3 regions of the Bacillus sp. LH1 genome follow, and region 3 is predicted to be linked to each of the others. Evidence: riboswitches for the same ligand, from Rfam matches in the RefSeq annotation. Region 3 holds a riboswitch; each other region holds the start of a gene.
The links. Region 3 has a riboswitch for S-adenosylmethionine ahead of mtnK (S-methyl-5-thioribose kinase). Riboswitches for the same ligand answer to the same signal wherever they lie in the genome.

Region 1 (7,690 bases), 2.5 Mb from region 3:
TTCCACTTCATATTGGCGCACTTCTTTCTCAATATGTTTCATAAGTAAACCTGTAAATAACAAGTAAGGCAGTACAACGATGTTCTTTTCTTTTCGTTCTACAACTTCCTTTAACTTCTCCTCAAATTTTGGCTCTGCAGCCGCTAAATAACAAACTTCTACTTTTTTAACCTTCTCTTTTGTTTGAAATAAAGAAGCAATCCAGTTTATATCTCTTAATACTTCAGGATCACTGCTCCCTCTTGCAACAAGAAGTAACGTCACTTCATTTTTATCTTCCTGTTTGATGCCACTTCCGCTATACACCGATTTAACAAGTGTTTCTGATACACCAAACGGATTACCATAGGTAACTTTAACATCCGAAAATTGATTAGTTAACTTTTCCAATTCAAAAGGGATATCTTTTTTTACATGACCTGCCGCTAATAAAAAAACAGGGATAGCAATAATCTCAGTGGCCCCACGCTTCACACATGTACGAAAACCATCTTCAATAGAAGGATTCGCTAACTCTAAAAAACAAACTTCTTGAATAGTCGCTTCTATACGGCTCATGCACGATGTAATAAATTGAATCGCCTCTTCTTTCGCTGTCTTCAAACGACTTCCATGACATATATATAAGACGGCTTTCATTTTACAACACTCCACTTACTTGATAAGCATTTTCTGTCTGCTTCTCAAACCAATGAATTTTTTCTCTAAAACGGACAACCTCTCCAATTACAATCATACTCGGATTTTGAATTTGCTCTTTTTTCGCAACATCTACAATTGTCCCTAACGTTCCAACAACTGTGCGTTGCATAGACGTCGTCCCCTGCTCAATAATAGCAGCTGGCGTACTTTTATCTTTTCCATGCTTCATAAGTTGCTCACATATGTAGGGCAAATTACTAACCCCCATATATACCGCTAAAGTCTCTACACCTTTCGCTAAACTTTCCCATTTCACTTCTTCTTCAGCACCTTCTTTCCTATGCCCAGTCACAATAGCAAAACTTGCACTTGCATCACGGTGCGTCACTGGAATGCCCGCATAAGCAGGAGCAGCTATTCCAGCTGAAATACCAGGAATGATTTCAAATGGTACACCTTGCTTTGCTAATGCTTCAGCTTCTTCTCCCCCTCTACCAAACACAAATGGATCGCCACCCTTAAGCCTCGTTACAACTTTTCCTTTTTTCGCATACTTAATAAGAAACGTGTTAATTGTCTCTTGCTTCATCGTGTGATAATTCGGGAGTTTTCCACAATAAATTAAATCCGCGTCAGGCTTTGCGTATGAAAGCAGCTCTTTATTCACAAGTCGGTCGTATAAAATAACATCTGCCTTCTCAATACATTTCAACCCTTTAACAGTAATTAAATCTGGATCGCCAGGACCCGCTCCAACAATATAAACCTTCCCCATCATCTCTCCTCATTTCTTCTATTAAAATGAAACTTCCATTCGTATATAAGAATGGAAGTTTTTATTTTTTCGTATTACTGATCTCTACTCATGGATAACAAATGCCCCACCTTTTCGAATCTTCTTTTTTTCAAACAAAGAAATCTCTTTTACCTCTGGCAACGGTAAAAAATGCTTTTCAAGCTCAATCTCCGCAAGCTTAAATGCCTGTTCTTCACTTTGAGCAACAACAACAATCGGAACAATACTATTTACTAACACAGCTTCAAATCGATATAAATCCATATCGTCCCTCCTAAGACGCTATTACTTCTTCTAGCACGTTATTTAACGCTATTTGTAATGTATCTACACCAACACGACCTACAAAATCATAAAATGTTTCGGCTGGTAATTTATTCTCTTTGAAATAACTTATAAATGATGCGAGTACATCAGGTAGATCCTCGCCATCTATTTTTCCTTTTAACTTTTGATTGTAGGCACCGCCATCTAACAATGTTCCACCTACGTATATTTCAAACGCTTCAACAATACCTTTTTCCTTCGTTTTCATTTTCACCCCTTGTAGCCCAATGTCAGCAATTTGACGTTGACCACATGAATTCGGGCAGCCTACCATATGAATTCGAACTGGAACATCGAGTGCAATTTGTGTATCTAAGTATTCTGCAATTTTTCGTAATCTTTCTTTCGTTTCTACTAGTGCAAGATTACAATATTCAATACCGGTACATGAAACCGCATGACCAATAAATGATTTCGGGCTAGCAGATATCGCTTCAAACAGCGGTTCACTAAGTAATCCTTTTACATTTTCCGGAGGAACGTTCGGAATAATGAAGTTTTGCGAGTTACATGTACGAATTTGTCCATTTCCATATTGCTTTGCGATTCTTGCAATCTCAAACATTTCTTCTGCATGTAAACGACCTACCGGTACATTAAAACCTACATATTTTAATCCCTTTTGTTTTTGGTCTTGAACACCATAAAAATAGCCTGCATTCCATCCTTTGAGTGCACTTTCCCCTTTACTTTGTAAAGGCCCTGTATACTCTATTAGTTTCTCTTTAAATTTCTCTGCTCCCCAGTCCGCAACAAGAAATTTCAACCGAGCTAAATGACGTTTTTCACGATATCCAAAATCACGGAATATAGTAGCAATCGCAATCGCCACCGCCTTCACTTCTTCTGGTAAAACGAATACATCTAATTCATCAGCTAAATACGGTCGAGCTGATAATCCTCCACCTACTTTTATATGAAAACCAACTTTTTTCTCACCATCTATTTCTTTCGTTGCAGGCGTAAATGCAACACAGTTAATTTCTGCGTTTGCTGAATTATAAATATTAGAACTAATAGACATTTTAAATTTACGTGGCAAGTTAGAAAACTCTTCATTATGTTGGAAGTAATCATATACTTCTTTTACAATATGCGTTGTATCGAATAGTTCATTTGCATCAATGCCAGCAAGCGGATTACCTGTAATATTCCGCGTTATATCACCACAAGCCCCCGCTGAAGATAACCCAACTCTTGCTAATCTTTTAAAAATATCTGGAATTTGCTGAATTTCTAACCAGTGAAACTGAATCGCCTGTCTCGTCGTAATATCTATTACATTACGTCCATAATCTTCAGCGATAGAAGCAAGTACTTCTGCCTGTGCATTTGTAATAATCCCTGACGGAATATTTACCCGCATCATAAAATAACCAGCTTCTTTCGGTCTTTGTAAATACAAGCCTGCCCATTTAAAGGCATCCCACTCTTCTTTCGGAATAGATTCGAAACCATTTTCCGCATAGTAAGGAATATCATTAAAAATTTCTAAGCCATCTTTTTCTAATTTATTTTTCTCGGTCTGATTTAATTTTTCATTGTTAGCCCATACTTTTTCATAACTCATTGTTTATCCCCCTATATAAAACTACGCTCTTGTAAGTACTTCACGATTTGTTCTGCACATTCTTCAATAGAATATTTGTGCGTTTCTACAATTAATTCCGCTTGCTCTGGCTCTTCATAAGGCGAATCAATACCTGTGAAATCCTTAATATCACCTTTTCTTGCCTTTTTATAAAGTCCTTTCGGATCACGTTTCTCACACTCTTCAATCGGACACTTCACAAAAATTTCAATAAATTCATCTGCCGCTAATAAATCTCTTACTTGTTTGCGGTCTACTCGAAATGGTGAAATAAATGCTGTAAGGACAACTGCTCCTTGGTCTACAAATAACTTTGCCACTTCGCCAATACGTCTTATATTTTCCATGCGATCACTTTCAGAAAATCCTAAGTCTTTATTTAAACCGTGGCGAATGTTATCCCCATCCAGCACATAATTTCCAATATTCTTTTCAAACAGTTTACGAGCGACCGCATTCGCTACTGTAGATTTACCCGAAGCTGATAAACCAGTAAACCAAATTACAAAACTATGATGTCCATTCTTCACTCTTCTCTCATCTTTTGAAACCGAAGCTGTATGCCAAGTAATATTCGTATCCATCTCGTTCTCTCCCTATTCTGTTACTACTTCTTTTTTCAAGCCTTTAATTAGCACTTCCACTACTTCTTTACGACTAAATGTACTTGGCGGAATCTCACCGTTTCTTAATAATTCTCTTACTTTTGTACCCGATAAAATAACATGATCTTCTTTTCCGTGCGGACATGTTTTCGTTGAAGCCATCGCTTCACATTTCGTGCAGTAAAAACTATGCTCAAAGAATAGTGGTGTAATTCCTAACTCTTCTATCGTAAAATTTGTGAAGATTTCTTGCGCTTCATACGTTCCGTAATAATCTCCTACTCCAGCATGATCACGCCCTACTATAAAGTGGGTACATCCAAAATTCTTTCTTACTAACGCATGAAATATCGCTTCCCTTGGTCCTGCGTAACGCATGGCAGCAGGAAATACACTTAAAAAGACACGATTTTTCGGATAATAGTTTTGAAGAAGTACTTCATAGCTTTCCATTCTTACATCAGCAGGAATATCATCCGATTTCGTTTCTCCAACGAGCGGATTTAAAAAGAGACCATCTACAATTTCAAGAGCAGATTTTTGAATATACTCATGGGCACGATGTACCGGGTTTCTCGTTTGAAATCCGACCACTGTTTTCCACCCACGTTTTTTAAATGCTTCCCTCGTTTCAATTGGGTCTAAATGATAAGAAGGAAATTGATTATTTTCAAAGCGTTTTGTTAGAATAATAGTTCCTCCAACGTAAACGTTTGGTCGTTCATATAATTTTTTCACTCCTGGATGAGCCTCATCCGTTGTTTTATATACAAGTAACGCTTCTTTTTCTTTATCTGGTACAAAAATATCTTCTATTTGAATGACACCGTATATATTTCCATTGTTGACAAGCTTTACTTCCTCTCCAGCCTTCAGGCTTTCTGCGACTTTTTCTGTTACCGGTAATGTAATTGGTATACTCCACACACTACCATTTGCTAAACGAAGCGTTTCTACAACAGAATCATAATCTTCCTTCCCTAAAAAACCAGTAAGGGGGCTATATCCACCTGTCGCCAATAGTTCTAAATCACTTAACGCAATATTGTCTAATTTAATTTCTTTTTCAATTTGTGATACGTCATATGTCTCATCTATACGGTTTACTAATTCGTTTACTATGCTCATTTTTCTATATCCTCTCTTAGCTTTATTTCAAGATTCATCTTATTGGTAATGAAGACCACATTCAGTTTTCACTTTTCCAGCCCATCTACCATCTCTTGAATCGCCACCATCCCCTACAGGTAACGTACATTTCTCACACCCAATACTTGGATAGCCAACATCATGCAACGGGTTATACGGCAAGCTATGTTTGTATACATATCGCCAAACTTCTTTCCACGTCCAATGAATGAGTGGACAAACTTTAATAGATTGAAAACGATGATCTTGATTTATAAACTTTGTATGCTTACGTGTTTCTGATTGTTCCCTTCTTAAGCCCGATATCCATGCTTTTTCCACGACTAATGATTTTTCTAAAGGTAAAATTTTTCTAATCTTACAACAAAGATTCGGATTGCTCTCCCACAGTTTTTCACCATGCAACTTCGCCTGTTCATCAAGTGTAAGTTCTGGCTGTTTTTCTATAATATTCAATGAAGGAAATCGTTCCCGCACTTTTCGAATTAATTCATACGTTTCTTGAAAATGAACATTTGTATCCAAAAATACAACTTTAGCAGATGGATTTACTTGGTTTATAATGTGCAGCAATACCATACCTTCCACCCCAAAGCTACATGCGTAGACAACCTCATCTTTATATTCTTTATAAGCCCAATTTAATACTGATAACGCACCTTTTGTTTCATCTTCTTCCGAAAACGAAACAACATTTTCTTCCCACGTTTCATACGTCAACATGTTTTTTCCCCCTGTAAAAGCAAAAAGACGGTTTTAACCTAATGAAAATAGGTTAAAACCGCCTCTAGTTTTTCTAGTCAGCGCTTTTCACTTTAAACGTACTTTTTCACTTTTCTCTAACTGAATTACTTTTCCATCTTGCACAACAATTGTAATTGAACCATATTTCATATCAGCAAGCATCGCTTCAATCTTCTCGGATACTTCATCAAAATGTTCCCGTACACTCACGCGAACAGCCCCCCTTTTTTATTCATAAAAAAAATCTTTCCCATTTCGAAAAGACTGTTCGGTAATATATTTTACCTTATCTTTCAAAATGGATCCCATTTTGCTGGATTTAGCACCTTGCTTTCTATAAGCAGGTTGCCGAGCTTCTTCGGGCCAGTTCCCTCCGCTTCTCTTGATAAGCTTTGTATTTGTATTTTATCACAATTCTGATTTTTTTCAATCCTAGTTTTCCGATATATTTTAATTATTTTATTTTATAAAAAAGGAATTGCCCATTCGAACAACTCCTTTTCCTATTTAGACAAGCTCTTTAATACGTATGCGATCGTTCCCAATAATATTTTCATATGTTTCGCGTTCCACAACTACTTGCGATGTTCCGCCTTTTGCAAAGACAACGGCTGGTCTTCGAATCCGATTGTAATTATTCGCCATCGAGTACCCGTATGCTCCTGTACAGGAAACTGCTAGTAAATCAGAAGCAGCGACTTTCGGTAAATGAATATCCCAAATCAACATGTCTCCACTCTCACAGCATTTCCCGGCAATCGAAACGAGTTCCTCATTCTCATCATTCGCTCGATTCGCTAACATCGCTTCATAACGCGCATTATATAAAGCAGGTCTTAAATTATCTGTCATTCCACCATCGACTGATACATATTTCCGAATACCAGGAATATCTTTCACAGATCCAACTGTATAAATTGTTGTCCCAGCATCACCTACAATGCTACGGCCTGGCTCAATCCATATTTCTGGCAATGGATATTCACATACAGTAAATTGTTCTCTCACTGCACTTGTTACAGCTCGCACATATGTCTCAAGAGTTAATGGTGTATCTGACTCTGTGTAACGTATTCCAAATCCCCCGCCTACATTTAACACTTTTACTACATAGTTTGTTTGCTCTCTCACTTCTTCTAAAAATTGGCGAAGAACTTCAATTGCTCGAACAAAACCAGCTGTTTCAAATATTTGCGACCCAATATGTGAATGGATCCCTAGCACATTATAATTGGATTTTTGTAAAGCCAATCCAATTGCCTGCATTGCTTGACCATTTGAAACACCAAATCCAAATTTCGAATCATCTTGACCTGTTGTAATATATTCATGTGTGTGCGCCTCTACTCCAGGCGTTACACGAATTAATATGTTCACAAATTTCCCATGTTGCATCGCTAAATCGTGTAAAACTTCTAATTCAAAGAAATTATCTACGACAAAACAACCGATATTCGCCTGAAGAGCCATCACTACTTCTTCTTCTGTTTTATTATTTCCATGAAAATGAATACGTGATGCCGGAAATCCTGCTTGGAGCGCAGTATATAATTCTCCCCCAGAAACAACGTCTAATGACATATTCTCTTCACGAGCTACTCGGCACATCTCCATGCACAAGAACGCCTTGCTTGCATATGCTACTTGATAAGAGAAACCACTTTCTTTAAAAGCACGATGAAATGCTCGGCATTTTCCTCGAATAGACTCTTCATCGTATACATAAAGTGGTGTTCCGTATTGCTTTGCTAGCTGCGTCGTATCGCACCCTCCAATTTCTAAGTGTCCTTGCCCATTAATTCGGCTTGTGCCGTGTAAATACATTTAAATTCCTCC
Region 2 (7,690 bases), 1.6 Mb from region 3:
GCAGCAATTTGCAAAGAATTGGCTGAATCAGGATACGATATATTTTTTACGTATTGGACGGATTATGATAAAGAGATGCCATGGGGCGTTGAGAAAAATGAACAAATACAATTAGAAGAAGAGCTATTACAAAACGGTGTTAGAGTATCAAGCATGGAGTTAGATTTAACTCAGAATGATGCACCGAAAGAGCTTATAAATAAAGTTACTGAACAATTAGGGTACCCTCATATATTAATTAATAATGCAGCATATTCTACGAATAATGATTTCTCTACGTTGACTGCTGAAGAATTAGATAAGCATTATATGGTGAATATTCGTGCGACTACATTGCTCAGTAGTCAATTTGCCCGAGGATTTGATAAAAAATCTGGTGGTAGAATTGTGAATATGACTTCGGGGCAATTTCAAGGTCCTATGGTAGGAGAACTAGCGTATGCAACAACGAAGGGAGCTATTGATGCTCTTACTAGTACGTTGTCAGCAGAGGTAGCTCATTTAGGAATAACAGTGAATGCAATTAATCCAGGACCAACTGATACAGGATGGATGACTGAAGAGATAAAACAAGGGTTAAAGCCGATGTTTCCTTTTGGCAGAATTGGTGAGCCAAAGGATGCAGCTAGACTCATTAAATTTCTAGTAAGTGAAGAAGCTGAGTGGATTACTGGGCAAGTTATTCATTCAGAAGGTGGATTTAAAAGATAAAAAAGAAGGTATCTCACCTTGGTGAGATACCTTCTTTTTTTAATCTTTCTTCAATCTTCGTGCAACACCATTCCCTAAAGACTGTAATCCTTGAACGAGGATAATTAAAATAAAGACAGTTGCATACATTACTTCAGGTTCATAGCGTAAATGTCCGAAGCGATATGCTAAGTCCCCTAGCCCACCAGCGCCTACAAGACCAGCCATTGCTGTTGCGCCGATTAAGCCAATCGTTGCGATTGTTAATCCAAGTACAAGGGAGGGACGAGCTTCTTTAACCAGGACGTGCCAAATGATTTTTATAGTAGAGACTCCCATCGCTTGGTAGGCTTCAATGACACCGCGATCGACTTCTAGTAAAGCTGTCTCCATTAAACGTGCGATATAAGGGGCTGTGAAGACGACAAGCGGTACGATAACACCTTGTACGCCAATGGATGTTCCCATTAGAAACTTTGTAAAAGGTAAAATGAAGAATAATAGAATGATAAATGGAAGAGAGCGAATAACATTAATAACCGTATTAAGAATAGGATAGATGATTTTATTTTCATGCTGTCCACCAGGTCTCGTTAAAACAAGTGTAACACCAAGTGGCAGTGCAATAAGGATCGAGATGAGTAATGAAATAGATGTCATTTGAAAGGTTTGGATTGTGGCTTCCCATATGACTTTACCCCATTCATCCAAAAAGGACTTGTTTCCCATAATCTGTTCTACCTCCTTCTACGATGATTCCTTGCTCTTGTAAAAATGATAAAGCACGGTGGATTTCATTTTGTTCCCCTTGCATATGAACGACTAGTTTCCCATATGCTTCATGTTTTAACTGCGTAATATTACCGGATAAAATATTCGGATATACTTGGAACCGTTTTGTGGCAACGGCTAAGGCAGGTTCCCCTGAAGTAGTGCCAATAAATGAAAGTGTTACAATTTCTCCAGTACTTTGTAGTTCTTTCTGTACCTTTTCTGGAATTTTCGCTGCAAATGCGCTATTTACAAATTTCTTCGTTGTTACATGTTGTGGGTTTGTGAAAATATCTTTTACAGTCCCACTTTCGACTACAGATCCATGTTCCATAACAGCAACGCGGTCACATATACGCTGGATGACATTCATTTCATGTGTAATGAGTAAAATCGTAATTCCGATTTCTTCGTTAATCTTTAATAGCAAATCAAGGATAGAATCGGTTGTTTCTGGATCTAATGCGCTCGTTGCTTCATCACTTAATAACACTTCAGGTTCATGTGATAGCGCACGAGCAATTGCGACACGCTGTTTTTGACCACCAGAAAGTTCGCTTGGATACGCATCTTTTCTATTAAAAAGATCGACAATGCGTAAATACTTTTCTACTCTTTTTTCAATTTCTGCTTTTGGAATGCCAGCAAGCCGTAACGGTAATGCGATATTTTCATAAACGGTAACAGTTTTAAGTAAATTGAATCCTTGAAAGATCATTCCGATTTTTTGTCTCGCTTTTGCTAGTTCTTTTGTCGATAACGTTGTTAAGTCTTGTTCGTTTACAATGATATTTCCTGTCGTTGGTTTTTCTAATAAATTTACACATCGAATCAATGTACTTTTACCAGCGCCACTATACCCAATGATTCCAAATACCTCGCCTTTTTCTACTTTAAGGGAAGTAGACTTAAGAGCCTCAACATTCCCTTTTTTTGTTGTAAATACTTTGGATATGTTTTTTAATTCAATCATTATCGTCAGCTCCTACCAAGATGGTAAAACTGAACCATCAAATTTTTTCTCGATAAACTCTTTTACTTCTTTAGATTGATAAGCTTTCTTTAATTTATTTACAACGGCATCATCTTTATTTTCAGTACGAACAACAACCCAGTTCACATAGGGTGAATCTTTTCCTTCGCGGAAAATAGAATCTTTCGCTGGACTTAATTTTGCACCTAATGCAAAGTTTGTGTTAATTGCAGCTGCTTTCACTTCACTTAGTTGCGTTGGTAATTGAGATGCCTCTAATTCGACAATCTTTAATTTTTTTGGATTTTCAATTACATCTTTTGCAGTCGCTTTTTCTGTAGCCTTTGGATCAACTTTTAAAACCCCTGCTTTTTCAAATAATTTTAAAGCTCGAAGTTCATTCGTTGGGTCATTTGGTACAGCAATTGCATCGCCCTCTTTTAAGTCTTTTACATCTTTTATATCTTTAGAATATACACCCATAGGGAATGTTACTGTTGAAAATACTTCAGCTAATTTCATATTGCGTTCAGCTTTAAATACATCTAAATACGATTTCGTTTGGTAGCTATTTACATCAAGGCTTTTTTCATCTAATGATACGTTTGGCGCTACATAATCATTAAATACTTTTATATCAATTTCGAGGCCATCTTTTGCTGCAACTTCTTTTACCTTTTCAAAAATTTGTTCATGTGGTCCACCTGTTACACCGACAGTAATCTTTTTCTCGTCTAATTCTTTTACCTCTTTATCTGAACTCACACTACATGCGCCTAATAATAATACTGCTCCGCTTACAATGCTTAATAATACCTTTTTCATCTATAAATCCCCCTTCATATACGTTCCAAAATAAAAAGCACCTCCCAAAAAATAAGAGAGGTGCCGAATAGACGAAATAGATTCCTCTCTTATCTTCCAAAACGAAAACTCGTTTTGCAGGAATTAGCACCTTAGCTTATACGTCATAAGCTCGGTTGCCGGGCATCATCGGGCCAGTCCCTCCGCCACTCTTGATAAGAGTATGTGTATGTAGTTTTGAATATGGTACTAATAGTAAATCGTACAAAAAGAATTGTCAATGATATTTTCAGAATATATTTTATTTTAAGGTAATCGAAACGTTCCCCTTTTTATGTCCTTTTTCTACATATATATGAGCTTCAGCAATTTCTTCTAATCGGTAAGTTCTATCAATAACAGGCTTTAGCTTTTCTGTTTCAGCTAGTTGTTTTAGTAGGTTCATATCTTCTTTACTGACTTTTGCCATCATTCCGTTCACAGATACATATTTTCCATTAGGCATTAATGCATCTGTACAAAGAGACTTATTATATTTTCCAACTGCATCAAATATAATATCATAGTGCTCGCCCCGCTTAGTAAAATCTTCTTTCATATAATCAATTACGTTGTCTGCCCCTAAAGCTGTTACTAAATCGAAATTCGAACTACTACAAATGGCTGTGACAGTCGCCCCGAAGTATTTCGCAAGTTGTACGGCAGCTGTCCCTACTGACCCAGAGGCGCCGTATATAAGTACTCGTTGCCCTTTTTTTATCTGTCCTTTTCTAAGGAAGTGCAATGCTGAAGTTCCGCCAAAAGGAATAACGGCAGCTTCTTCATATGTCACATTGGTAGGTTTTAATGCTATTAATCCACTTTCATGCACGCATGTGTATTCGGCATAACCACCAAGGTTTAGTTCTGTTAATGCAAAAACTTGATCTCCTTTTTTAAATTGTGTTACATCTGTTCCAATGTCTTCGATTTCACCGGATAACTCTACGCCAAGTATAGGTTTTCTCGGTTTTCTGAAACCTAATATGATCCGCATAGGAATCCAAAATAAGAGGGGGCTATTAAAGCCACGTATTCTACAATCTCCAGTCGATACACTTGTTGCGTGAATTTTAACTAATACTTCATTTTTTTTAGGTTTAGGCTTTTCTATATTTTGAAGTTGGAGAACATTAGGTGGTCCATACTTTGTGCAAATAATAGCTTTCATAATGACCTCCTGAAATGAGTTGTTATTATTTACATCATATTTAAACTTTTTCTCAAACATGTTGCTATATAGGAAATAAATTTAAAGAAGAATATTACGAATTATATAGATTTCATAGGAAAAGAGATGATATTATTTTTGGGAAGGAGGGGACGTTATGAAAAAAATTATTTTAATTTCAAGTTTAGTACTTGCAGTCGGTCTAGGAGTAGGGTGTAGTAATGAGAAAGCAAAAAAGACTGATGAACCGAAAAAAGAAGCTGTGCAGAAAGAAAAGGAATTAACAGCGAAGGATGTTTTTAATAAAGCGAATGAAGCTTTTAAAAACGAAGAAAATGTAACGATGACATATGATGTGGGAATAAAGGCTGAAGGAACAGAGATGAATGTAATAAAGGCCAAAATGCAATTAGAGCCGAAGAAAAAAAATTCTCGTTCTGAAATGAATGTTTCTGGTACAGAGGTTGTTGTTTATGATGTGGGTGGCAAAATTGCTGGTCAGTTGAAAAATCCTAATACGGGTGAAGTTATGTCTGTACCAGAGGAACAATTAAATGCTAACGGAATGAATGCGACTCAAGGAATGGTAGATAATTTAGAGATTCCATCGGAAATTTTAAATAAAGTGAAGATGGAGAAAAGTGGAGATAATTATAAGCTGAAGTTTGCATTAAAAGGGCAAGAGACAGAGAGTATGTTAGCTAGTATGGATGAAAAGCAGAAACAAATGCTACAAGGCCAAAATGCAAAGATAGAAGAAATAGATGGAGAATATATTATTACAAAAGATTTTAAATATGAATCAGCAAAGATAGATATGGTTATGAGTAGCAATGGTGAGGATAAAGCGCACATTATTACGGATGCGAAGTTTACATCGTATGATAAATTTGATCCAATACAATTGCCAGCAGCAAAGTAATCACTGTCAAGAGAGGTACCTGAAAGAACAGGTATCTCTTTTTGTTGCTAATAAGGAGAGTGTCCTTTGAAAAAAAGAAAGATAGTAGTGGTCATTGTTGCATATACGGTTTTGCTTGCAACGTCTGTACATACGTATAAAAAACAAATTGATCATCCTATTATGAGTGATGTAGGTAAATTGCTTCCGACAAAAATAAAACGTGTTGAAAGTGCTACGGAAGAGCACTCGTTAATAAAATTAGTGCGAGATGCAAAAGTTTCAGGACAGAAAATTTCCATTGCAGGCATGCAACATAGCCAAGGAGGACAGACATATTATCCAAATGGCACGATGCTCGATATGAAAGGATATAATAAAATATTAGAATTTGATCCAGAGAAGAAGCAGATTACAGTTCAAAGTGGTGTCACGTGGAATGATATTCAGAAGAAAATAAATCCATATGGCCTTGCGGTACAGGTCATGCAGTCTCAAAATATTTTTACTGTTGGTGGTTCATTAAGTGTAAATGTACACGGGCGTGATATTCGTCATGAGGCACTAATTGATACAGTAGATTCATTTAGATTGTTAATGGCAGATGGCACGGTACGTAATGTAAGTAGAGAAGAAAATGCAGAGTTATTTCCATATGTCATTGGGGGTTACGGTTTATTTGGAGTTATTTTAGATGTGACGCTGAAGTTAACAGATGATGAATTATATGAAATGCACACGAGAATGATAGATTATAAAGAATACGTATCTTATTTCAAAGAGAAAGTGAAAAGAGATGAAAATGTTCGTATGCACTTAGCGCGTATTTCTGTTGCTCCAAATTCATTTTTAAAAGAGATGTATGTGACAGATTATATTTTGGCACAAAATCAAAATATGAGAGAAGAGTACAGTGAATTAAAGGAAGAAAATATTATAGCGGTACCGAAATTTTTACTTGGGTTATCACGTTATAGTGATTGGGGAAAGAATACATTTTGGGATATACAAAGAGGTTATTTTGAACGTACAGATGGAAAGTATGAGACGCGTAATAATGTTATGAGATCAGATAGTGCTTTTATGGAATATGAAAATCCAAATAGGACCGAAGTGTTACAAGAATACTTTGTGCCTATAGATGCTTTCACGGAGTATATAGATGATTTACGTAACGTATTAAATGAAGAAGAGTTTAATTTACTCAACATTACGATTCGTTACGTGGAAAAGAATGAAAATGCAGTTTTGTCCTATGCGAAAGATGATATGTTTGCGCTGGTTCTTTTGATTAACCAGGGACGCTCAGAGAGTGAGATAAAGAAAACAGAGGATGTCATTCGGAAGATGATTGATGTTACTTTAAAGCATAACGGTAGTTACTATTTGCCGTACTATTCTTATCCAACGAAAGAGCAGTTAAAGAGGGCATATCCTCGTATTGAAGAATTTCTCAAGAAAAAGAAGGAAGTAGATTCAGAAGAGAGATTTGTGAATTTATTTTATAGGGAGTATACGAAATGACATATAGAAGATTTGTGGCTTCGCAAAGTATCATCATGATGGCAGGAAGTATGGTATTTCCTTTTTATATATTATTGCTTCGAAACGTTGGAAATAGCTTCTCGCAATTTGGCTGGGCGTATGGCTTATTTGCTTTAACATCAGCACTTGTATATCCACTAGTGGGAAAGATATCTGATCAAGTAGGTGATAAAAAATTATTAATCATATACGCTTGGTCCATGGCAATCTTAATGCTTTGCTTTCCGATTGCCACGGAAGTATGGCATGTATATATTCTTCAAATTGTAATGGGCATTTTAGGTGCTGTGCAGCGTAATACTGAGAAGACTTCGTTAGCACGAAAGGTTGCGCAGGAAAAGGCTGGTTATGAGATTGGAAAATACCATGTGTGGACATCCATTGGCGGAGCAGTAGCGGTTATTGCCACGGGATATTTAGTAGATTTCTTTACGATTGGTACAATTTTTTATATTGCATCTATTCTATATGTAGTGAGCGGGATTGTATTAAGTAGTAAAAAAATATAACTATTCCTATTTTCACCTTAATACCCTTTATTTGTTATACTAAAAGGGAATACAAAAGAAAAGGGGACAGTGCCTTTGATGAAATTTGTAGTTTTAGCTATTCTTACTTTGTTTTTGATTCCATGGACAAGAAGTAGTAGTAAGCTTCGAGCAGTGGATAAGAAGGGAGATAAGAAGGTTGTAAAGGGTAAGAAATCATCTATTTTAGTTATTCCTGTTTTATTTTGGATAGGTATTGCAATCTATGAATACTTTTGGCTAATTGATGATCGGGTAGACTCGATTCT
Region 3 (7,117 bases):
AATAGCGCTTCTCGAGCGGCATCTTGAACTGCACCGAATATACTAACATACATATGATCTTGTAATAGGTTAATTGTTTCAATCACACTTTCATTCCCTACAGCAAAAGCGATGCGCCAGCCAGCCATATTGAAAGTTTTTGATAATGTGTAAATTTCAATTCCTATATCTTTCGCACCATCTGCTTGCAAGAAACTAACAGGTTTTTGACCATCAAATCCGATAGCGCCATAAGCAAAATCGTGAACAACTAATATATTATGTTTATTAGCAAAGTGAATGGTTTCATCAAAAAAATCTTTTGATGCAGTAGCACCGGTAGGATTATTTGGATAGTTTAAAAACATTAATTTTGCACGCTCTGCAATAGAGGCATCAATGTTCGTATAATCTGGTAAAAAGTTATTTTCTGCAATAAGTGGCATTCTTTCAAAGTGTGCTTTTGCTAAAGCAACCCCTGATAAATAATCTGGATAACCTGGATCCGGAACGAGAATCGTATCACCAGGATTTGTAAAACAAATCGGTAATTCTACTAGTCCAGCCTTCCCACCAAACAAAATAGCAACTTCAGTTTTTGGGTTTAATTCGACGCCATATTCACGTTTATAGAATGTAGCCACGGCTTCCTTTAAGCTTTCATGTCCGCGAAATGGCGGATATTTATGATGAATGGTCTTTTCGGCAGCATCTTGTAAAGCTTTTACGATATGCTGCGGTGTTGGTTGATCTGGATTACCTTGACCTAGATTAATAACATCGTGACCAGCTGCAACGACTTTGTTAACTTTTGCAACAAGTGAAGCGAAAAATTGTGTTGGCAATGATGTTACTATCTCAGAAGGTTGAAATAATTTCATACTTTCCACCTCTTTTGAAAGTTGTTACAATTCTAGTGACAAATGATATAATCTTTCCAGTATTTTGTAAAGAGAAAAATAAGAATGGGGCTGAAAAAATGAAAGTCGCATGTATTCAAATGGATATTGTTTTTGGAGATGTAGAAAAAAATATTGAGAATGCTAAAAATAAAATAAGTGAAGCTATGAAGGAAAGGCCAGATGTTATCGTCTTACCAGAACTATGGACAACAGGATATGATTTAACGAGACTTTCTGAAATTGCAGATAGGGATGGAGTGGAAACGAAAGAAAAGTTAATAGAATGGGCGAAGCGATATGATGTACATATTGTTGGTGGGTCCATAGCAAAGCAAACAGAGCAAGGCGTTACAAATACGATGTATGTTGTAAATAATGAAGGACAGTTAGTCAACGAATATAGTAAAGTACATTTATTTCAGCTTATGGATGAACATAAATATTTAATAGCTGGTAATGGTACGGGCGAATTTAAGCTAGATGATGTTGAATGCGCTGGAACAATTTGTTATGATATTCGTTTTCCAGAGTGGATGCGTGTTCATACTGCTAAAGGGGCAAAAGTATTATTTGTTGTAGCTGAATGGCCATTAGTTCGTTTAGCACATTGGCGTTTGCTATTGCAAGCAAGAGCAGTTGAAAATCAGTGTTATGTTGTTGCGTGTAATAGAGCAGGGAAGGATCCGAATAATGTGTTTGCAGGTCATTCTTTAATTGTGGATCCTTGGGGTGAAGTTGTAGTAGAGGCGAATGAAGAGGAATCAATTTTATTTGGAGAGCTTGAATTCGAGAAAATTAAAGAAGTACGTAAAGGAATTCCAGTTTTTGCGGATCGCCGTCCAGAATTATACAAATAAAATGTTGACAAGTGATTTTTATTCTTGGTATAGTCTTCAACATAAAGTTAAAAATTCAAAAAATTATACAACTCTTATCAAGAGCAGGTGGAGGGATTTGGCCCGATGAAGCCCAGCAACCGACCGTAATACCATTGTGAAATGGGGCGTTTATTACGCCAAAAGGCACGGTGCTAATTCCAGCAGAAAGTAAAACTTTCTGGCAGATAAGAGGGGAGAAGATAAACTTCAAACCTCTTTCTTAGTGGAAAGAGGTTTTTCTATGTTAGAAAAACCTCTGAATTTAAAAAGGGGGAGAAGAAGATGGGATATTATTCATTAACAGAAATAACAGCTGTACAATATGCGAAAGATTATGGCTATTTTGAAGAGAAGGCAAATGTCATTTGTCATGAAATTGGAGATGGAAACTTAAATTACGTGTTCAAATTAGATGATGGAGAGAAATCCATTATAATAAAACAAGCACTGCCTTATGCGAAAGTAGTTGGTGAAAGCTGGCCATTGTCTATAAAAAGAGCAACGATTGAAAGCAAGGCATTACAAATTTTTGCGCAGTATGTACCGGATTATGTTCCAGTAGTGTACAGTCATGACGAAGAGTTAGCGATAACGGTAATAGAAGACTTATCAAGACTAACAATTACAAGAAAAGGATTAATAGACGGAGAAGAATATCCGCTTTTATCCCAGCATATTGGTCGTTTTCTAGCACATGTTTTATTTTACACTTCAGATTTTGGTTTACAGTCAGAAGAGAAGAGGATACTAGAAGGTACCTTTGTAAATCCGGACCTATGTAAAATTACAGAGGATTTAGTGTTTACAGATCCGTTTGGGCATTATGATACAAATGATTATGAGCCAGATTTACAGCTCGTGGTTGATGAACTTTGGAGTGATAAAACTTTAAAACTAAAAGTAGCACAATATAAATATAAGTTCTTAACAAGAAAAGAAACTCTTATTCATGGTGATTTACATACTGGTAGTATTTTTTCGTCACCTTCTGAAACGAAAGTGATTGATCCAGAATTTGCGACATATGGCCCATTTGGGTTTGACATAGGTCAATTTATTGCAAATCTATTATTAAATGCGTTATCTAGAGAAGAAGAAAAGAGAAGTGTACTATTTTTCCATATAGAAAAGACGTGGAGTTATTTTGTAGAGACTTTTACAAAGTTATGGATTGGAGAAGGTGTAGAAGCATATACGAAAGAAAAACAATGGTTACCAATTATTTTGCAAAATATCTTTACTGATGCTGTTGGATTTGCCGGATGTGAACTAATTCGTAGAACAATTGGTTTAGCTCATGTAGCAGATTTAGATGAAATAGAAAATAAAGAAACAAGAATTCAAGCTAAGAAACAAGCGCTATCCTTAGGAAAAGAACTAATAAAATATGAATCTAAAAGTGCTGATATTCAACTGTTTCGAACATTATTTCAACAGACAGTTTCAAGGGGTGTAAAAGCATGAGTACAATCGTTACGGTTCCGAGATCTGTAAGTTGGAAAGGGGATGCAATTGCGGTATTAAATCAAACGAAATTGCCACATAGCACAGAATACAAAACATTAACGACTATTGAAGAGGTTTGGAAAAGTATCATAATGTTAGAAGTACGCGGAGCGCCTGCAATTGGAATTGTAGCTGCATTTGGCTTGGCGCTTGCAGTGAAAAAATATAATACTTTACATATCGAAGAATTTCAAAAGAAGTTTAATAGAGACTGTAACTATTTAGGGACATCACGCCCAACGGCAGTAAATTTATTTTGGGCAATTGATCGTATGAGAGAATCTATTCGAGAGATTACTACAATAAAAGAAGCGCAAAAAATATTAGAAGAAGAAGCGCTTCGCATTCAACAGGAAGATGAGGAGGTGTGTCGAAATATTGGGGAATATGCGTTAACATGTTTTAAAGATGGCGATAATATTTTAACAATCTGTAACGCTGGAAGTATCGCAACTGCCAGATATGGAACTGCATTAGCTCCCTTTTATATTGGAAAAGAGAAAGGTGTGCGTTTACATGCATATGCGTGTGAAACGAGACCAGTTTTACAAGGTGGTCGCTTAACGACGTGGGAATTGAAGCAAGCAAATATTGATGTGACCCTTATAACAGATAATACTGCAGCTCATGCTATTCAAACGAAAGAAATAAACGCAATTATTGTGGGGGCGGATCGAATTGTCGCAAATGGAGATACAGCCAATAAAATAGGGACAATGAATTTAGCTATTTTAGCAAAGTACTTTAATATCCCATTTTACGTTGCTGCGCCACTGTCAACATTTGATGTTACGAAAGAAACTGGAGCCGAAATTATTATTGAAGAAAGAGATGAAACAGAAGTTACGAAAATCTTTGGAAAACAAGTAGCACCAATTGGAACGGATGTTTATAATCCAGCATTTGACATAACACCGAATGAATTAATTACAGGAATTATTACTGAGAAAGGTATTATACGCGGGGACTATAAACGAGAAATTGCATCATTATTTGAAAAACAAGCTAATACATAATAGCTTGTTTTTTTATGCCTAAATGCAGTGTTTTCTCTTACTTATATAATGAAAGGAGGGGAAGAGGGTGGAAGAGTGGATCAAGATGATAGGTAATGTAGGGTTTCCGATTGTTGTAACATTATATTTACTCCACCGTATTGAAAGTAAATTAGAGGGGGTAATTGTTGCAATTGAGAAGCTCCCGCGGCAATTAATAAAGTACGAAGATCCTCGGGATAAAAAATAAAGTTTGCTCTTCTTGAGCAAACTTTATTTTTATTGAGCGGTATAACCACCATCGATAACGACAGCTTGACCAGTTATACCTTTAGCTTTTTCACTCGCTAAAAACATCGCATAATCTGCAATTTCTTGTACTTGTAATAAGCGCTTTTGTGGAACGAGTGGATAAATAACATCTTCTAAAACATTTTCAAGTGGTACATTTCGTGTAGTAGCTAAGTCTTGTAGTTGATTACGTACAAGGGGGGTATCAACATAACCAGGGCAAAGGGCATTAACAGTAATACCATGCGTAGCACCTTCTAAAGCGGCAACTTTTGTTAATCCAATTACGCCATGTTTTGCACTATTGTAGGCAGCTTTTCCAGCAAACCCGACAAGGCCGTTAATAGAAGCGACATTAATAATACGACCATATTTTTGTTGTTTCATAATCGGAAAGGCATGCTTAATTGCAATAAACGGAGCAATTTGCATAATTTGAATTAGTAGCTCGAACTTTTCAGTTGGAAAGTCTTCAATGGGTGAAACGTGTTGCATTCCTGCGTTGTTAATTAATATATGTAATGAACCGAAATGATCAACTGTTTGAGAAATTGCTGCTGTAATTTCCTCTTCAGATGTAACGTCACATTTTAAACCGATAGCTTGAAAACCTTCATTTTGTAATTGTTCAGCAGCTTCTTTTGCACGTTCTTCAAGCCGATCGGTAATCACAACTTTTGCACCTTCTTTTGCAAAAGCCTTTCCCATTTCATAACCAATGCCACTTGCAGCACCTGTTAAAAAGACAACTCGATTTGTAACCATGATGAAAAACATCCCTTCATAATAAAGTTTTCATAGTGCTCTATTTAGAGAAGCTATAATGAAATTCCTGCAAACATTTGGAAAAAATATCGTTAGCTATCTTGTTTTGCAAAATAGTCTTTGCTATACTATTTTGTAAAGCAAGATACTTACGCTTATCTATCTTGTAAAGCAAGATAGTAGGAGGATTTGAATTATGTCGACAAGTCAAATGCTGAAAGGGATTTTAGAAGGATGCTTACTTGCTATTATTTCTGAAGGCGAAATATACGGTTATGAAATGAGTGAAAAGCTAGCGAAGTATGGTTTTACAATGGCGAGTGAGGGAAGTATTTATCCGTTATTAATACGAATGCAAAAAGAAGGACTAATAACAAGCGTAATGAAGGAATCTCCATCTGGTCCAAAGAGAAAATATTATACATTAACAGAAAAAGGCGAGGAAGCACTTGATGAATTTATGGATCGCTGGGAAACGATGCAAAGTAGTGTAGAACGTCTACTTGAAGGGAAGGGAAGGAGAAAATAATGCTATCAAGTGAAGCGCGAAAGTTTTTGTTAGATATGAGATTATTTTTGACGGCAAAGAGTGTGAAAGAAAGCGATATTGAAAATTTTATAGAAGATGCGGAACTCCATTTAATTGAGGGTGAGAGTGATGGGAAAAGTGTAGAAGATATTTTCGGAAGCTCACCGAAAGAATATGCAAATGAACTTGTCAAAGTAATGGAAAGAGATAGACAGGAAACGTGGAAGCAAATTGGTTTTACAGTAATGAATATCGTATCGTTTTGGATTATTGCTTCTATCTTAATAGTGAATCATGGAATGTTACAGATTTCACTTATTCAGTGTATCGGTTATAGTTTTTCATTGATTTTAGTTGTTATAGGTCCTAATTTTCTACTTCGCAAAATGGCCTTCGTAACAAGTTTTACAAAAACATGGTTTTCTATGTGGTCTTTAGTTATGATCGCTCCAATGTTTTTATTAGGAGCTGTTACGATATTAGACGTGATATATCCGACAAAAATGCTCACATTCACCGAAGTGCAAAGTTATATAGTGGCTGGTGGGATTTTTATCATCACAGTAGCTATAAATATATATTTTGAAGGATGGTTTAAAAACTTATATTTAATCATTCCACTTTCAATTATGTTAGTGTTTAAAACATTTACAACGGAAGACCTTGTTCCAATGTTATTTCAAATTATATGTTTATACGGAAGTTTGTTTATTTTAATTTTCCTTGAAATTATGATGAAGACGAATAGAAGAGAGACGGTTTAATAAGGGAGGGATTATCATGATGATTTCTAAAGAAGGAGAAAAGTTTTTAATTGATACGAAAGTGTATTTAATAACGAAAGGAATTAAAGAAGAAGATGTTGACGCTTTTTTAGAAGATGCAGAACCTCATTTAATTGAAGGTGAGAAAGAAGGAAAAACGGTAAGTAATATATTTGGTGATTCGCCAAAAGAGTATGCGGAAGAATTAGCGAAAGAGATGGAGAAGGATAAAGGCGGAAGTATAAAGAGTGTTTTAGGAATGATTATTGGGATAGGTGGGTATTGGTTACTAACCAATATTTTATTTGGAAATCCGAATCAACAATTTACGTTAACAAATGTACAGGTAATTGGTTATCCTATCGTTTTAACTATTACAATTATTGGAACGGTTTTTGCGTTTAGAATGTCTTCTTTTAAAAGTAAATCAGTAGAGTTTGGAATTATTTATGTAATAGTAATGATACCTATTTTATTATTAGTGTTATTAATGTTTATGAATAAATGG

Region 1: it holds a riboswitch for S-adenosylmethionine, as region 3 does, so the genes downstream of both, ACX9TM_RS07545 (YezD family protein) here and mtnK (S-methyl-5-thioribose kinase) in region 3, are expected to answer to the same signal.
Region 2: it holds a riboswitch for S-adenosylmethionine, as region 3 does, so the genes downstream of both, ACX9TM_RS01060 (MetQ/NlpA family ABC transporter substrate-binding protein) here and mtnK (S-methyl-5-thioribose kinase) in region 3, are expected to answer to the same signal.

Annotation. Positions count from the first base shown of each region.
Region 1 covers NZ_CM175007.1:1,429,269-1,436,958, reverse strand. Annotated here, with positions in the region: gene ACX9TM_RS07580 (sirohydrochlorin chelatase) at 1-639, opposite strand, end outside; gene cobA (uroporphyrinogen-III C-methyltransferase) at 641-1,417, opposite strand; gene ACX9TM_RS07570 (DUF3906 family protein) at 1,502-1,702, opposite strand; gene ACX9TM_RS07565 (nitrite/sulfite reductase) at 1,713-3,335, opposite strand; gene cysC (adenylyl-sulfate kinase) at 3,347-3,940, opposite strand; gene sat (sulfate adenylyltransferase) at 3,953-5,089, opposite strand; gene ACX9TM_RS07550 (phosphoadenylyl-sulfate reductase) at 5,129-5,833, opposite strand; gene ACX9TM_RS07545 (YezD family protein) at 5,921-6,064, opposite strand; SAM riboswitch class I at 6,138-6,246, opposite strand; gene lysA (diaminopimelate decarboxylase) at 6,362-7,678, opposite strand.
Region 2 covers NZ_CM175007.1:183,494-191,183, forward strand. Annotated here, with positions in the region: gene ACX9TM_RS01045 (SDR family oxidoreductase) at 1-711, shown strand, start outside; gene ACX9TM_RS01050 (methionine ABC transporter permease) at 751-1,419, opposite strand; gene ACX9TM_RS01055 (methionine ABC transporter ATP-binding protein) at 1,394-2,434, opposite strand; gene ACX9TM_RS01060 (MetQ/NlpA family ABC transporter substrate-binding protein) at 2,447-3,259, opposite strand; SAM riboswitch class I at 3,346-3,460, opposite strand; gene ACX9TM_RS01065 (NAD(P)-dependent alcohol dehydrogenase) at 3,540-4,448, opposite strand; gene ACX9TM_RS01070 (DUF6612 family protein) at 4,606-5,370, shown strand; gene ACX9TM_RS01075 (FAD-binding oxidoreductase) at 5,437-6,873, shown strand; gene ACX9TM_RS01080 (MFS transporter) at 6,870-7,403, shown strand; gene ACX9TM_RS01085 (DUF3981 domain-containing protein) at 7,482-7,690, shown strand, end outside.
Region 3 covers NZ_CM175007.1:3,942,480-3,949,596, reverse strand. Annotated here, with positions in the region: gene ACX9TM_RS20305 (pyridoxal phosphate-dependent aminotransferase) at 1-860, opposite strand, end outside; gene ACX9TM_RS20300 (carbon-nitrogen family hydrolase) at 875-1,738, shown strand; SAM riboswitch class I at 1,810-1,951, shown strand; gene mtnK (S-methyl-5-thioribose kinase) at 2,042-3,223, shown strand; gene mtnA (S-methyl-5-thioribose-1-phosphate isomerase) at 3,220-4,281, shown strand; gene ACX9TM_RS20285 (YvrJ family protein) at 4,349-4,510, shown strand; gene ACX9TM_RS20280 (3-hydroxybutyrate dehydrogenase) at 4,540-5,316, opposite strand; gene ACX9TM_RS20275 (PadR family transcriptional regulator) at 5,513-5,845, shown strand; gene ACX9TM_RS20270 (DUF1129 domain-containing protein) at 5,845-6,609, shown strand; gene ACX9TM_RS20265 (DUF1129 domain-containing protein) at 6,626-7,117, shown strand, end outside.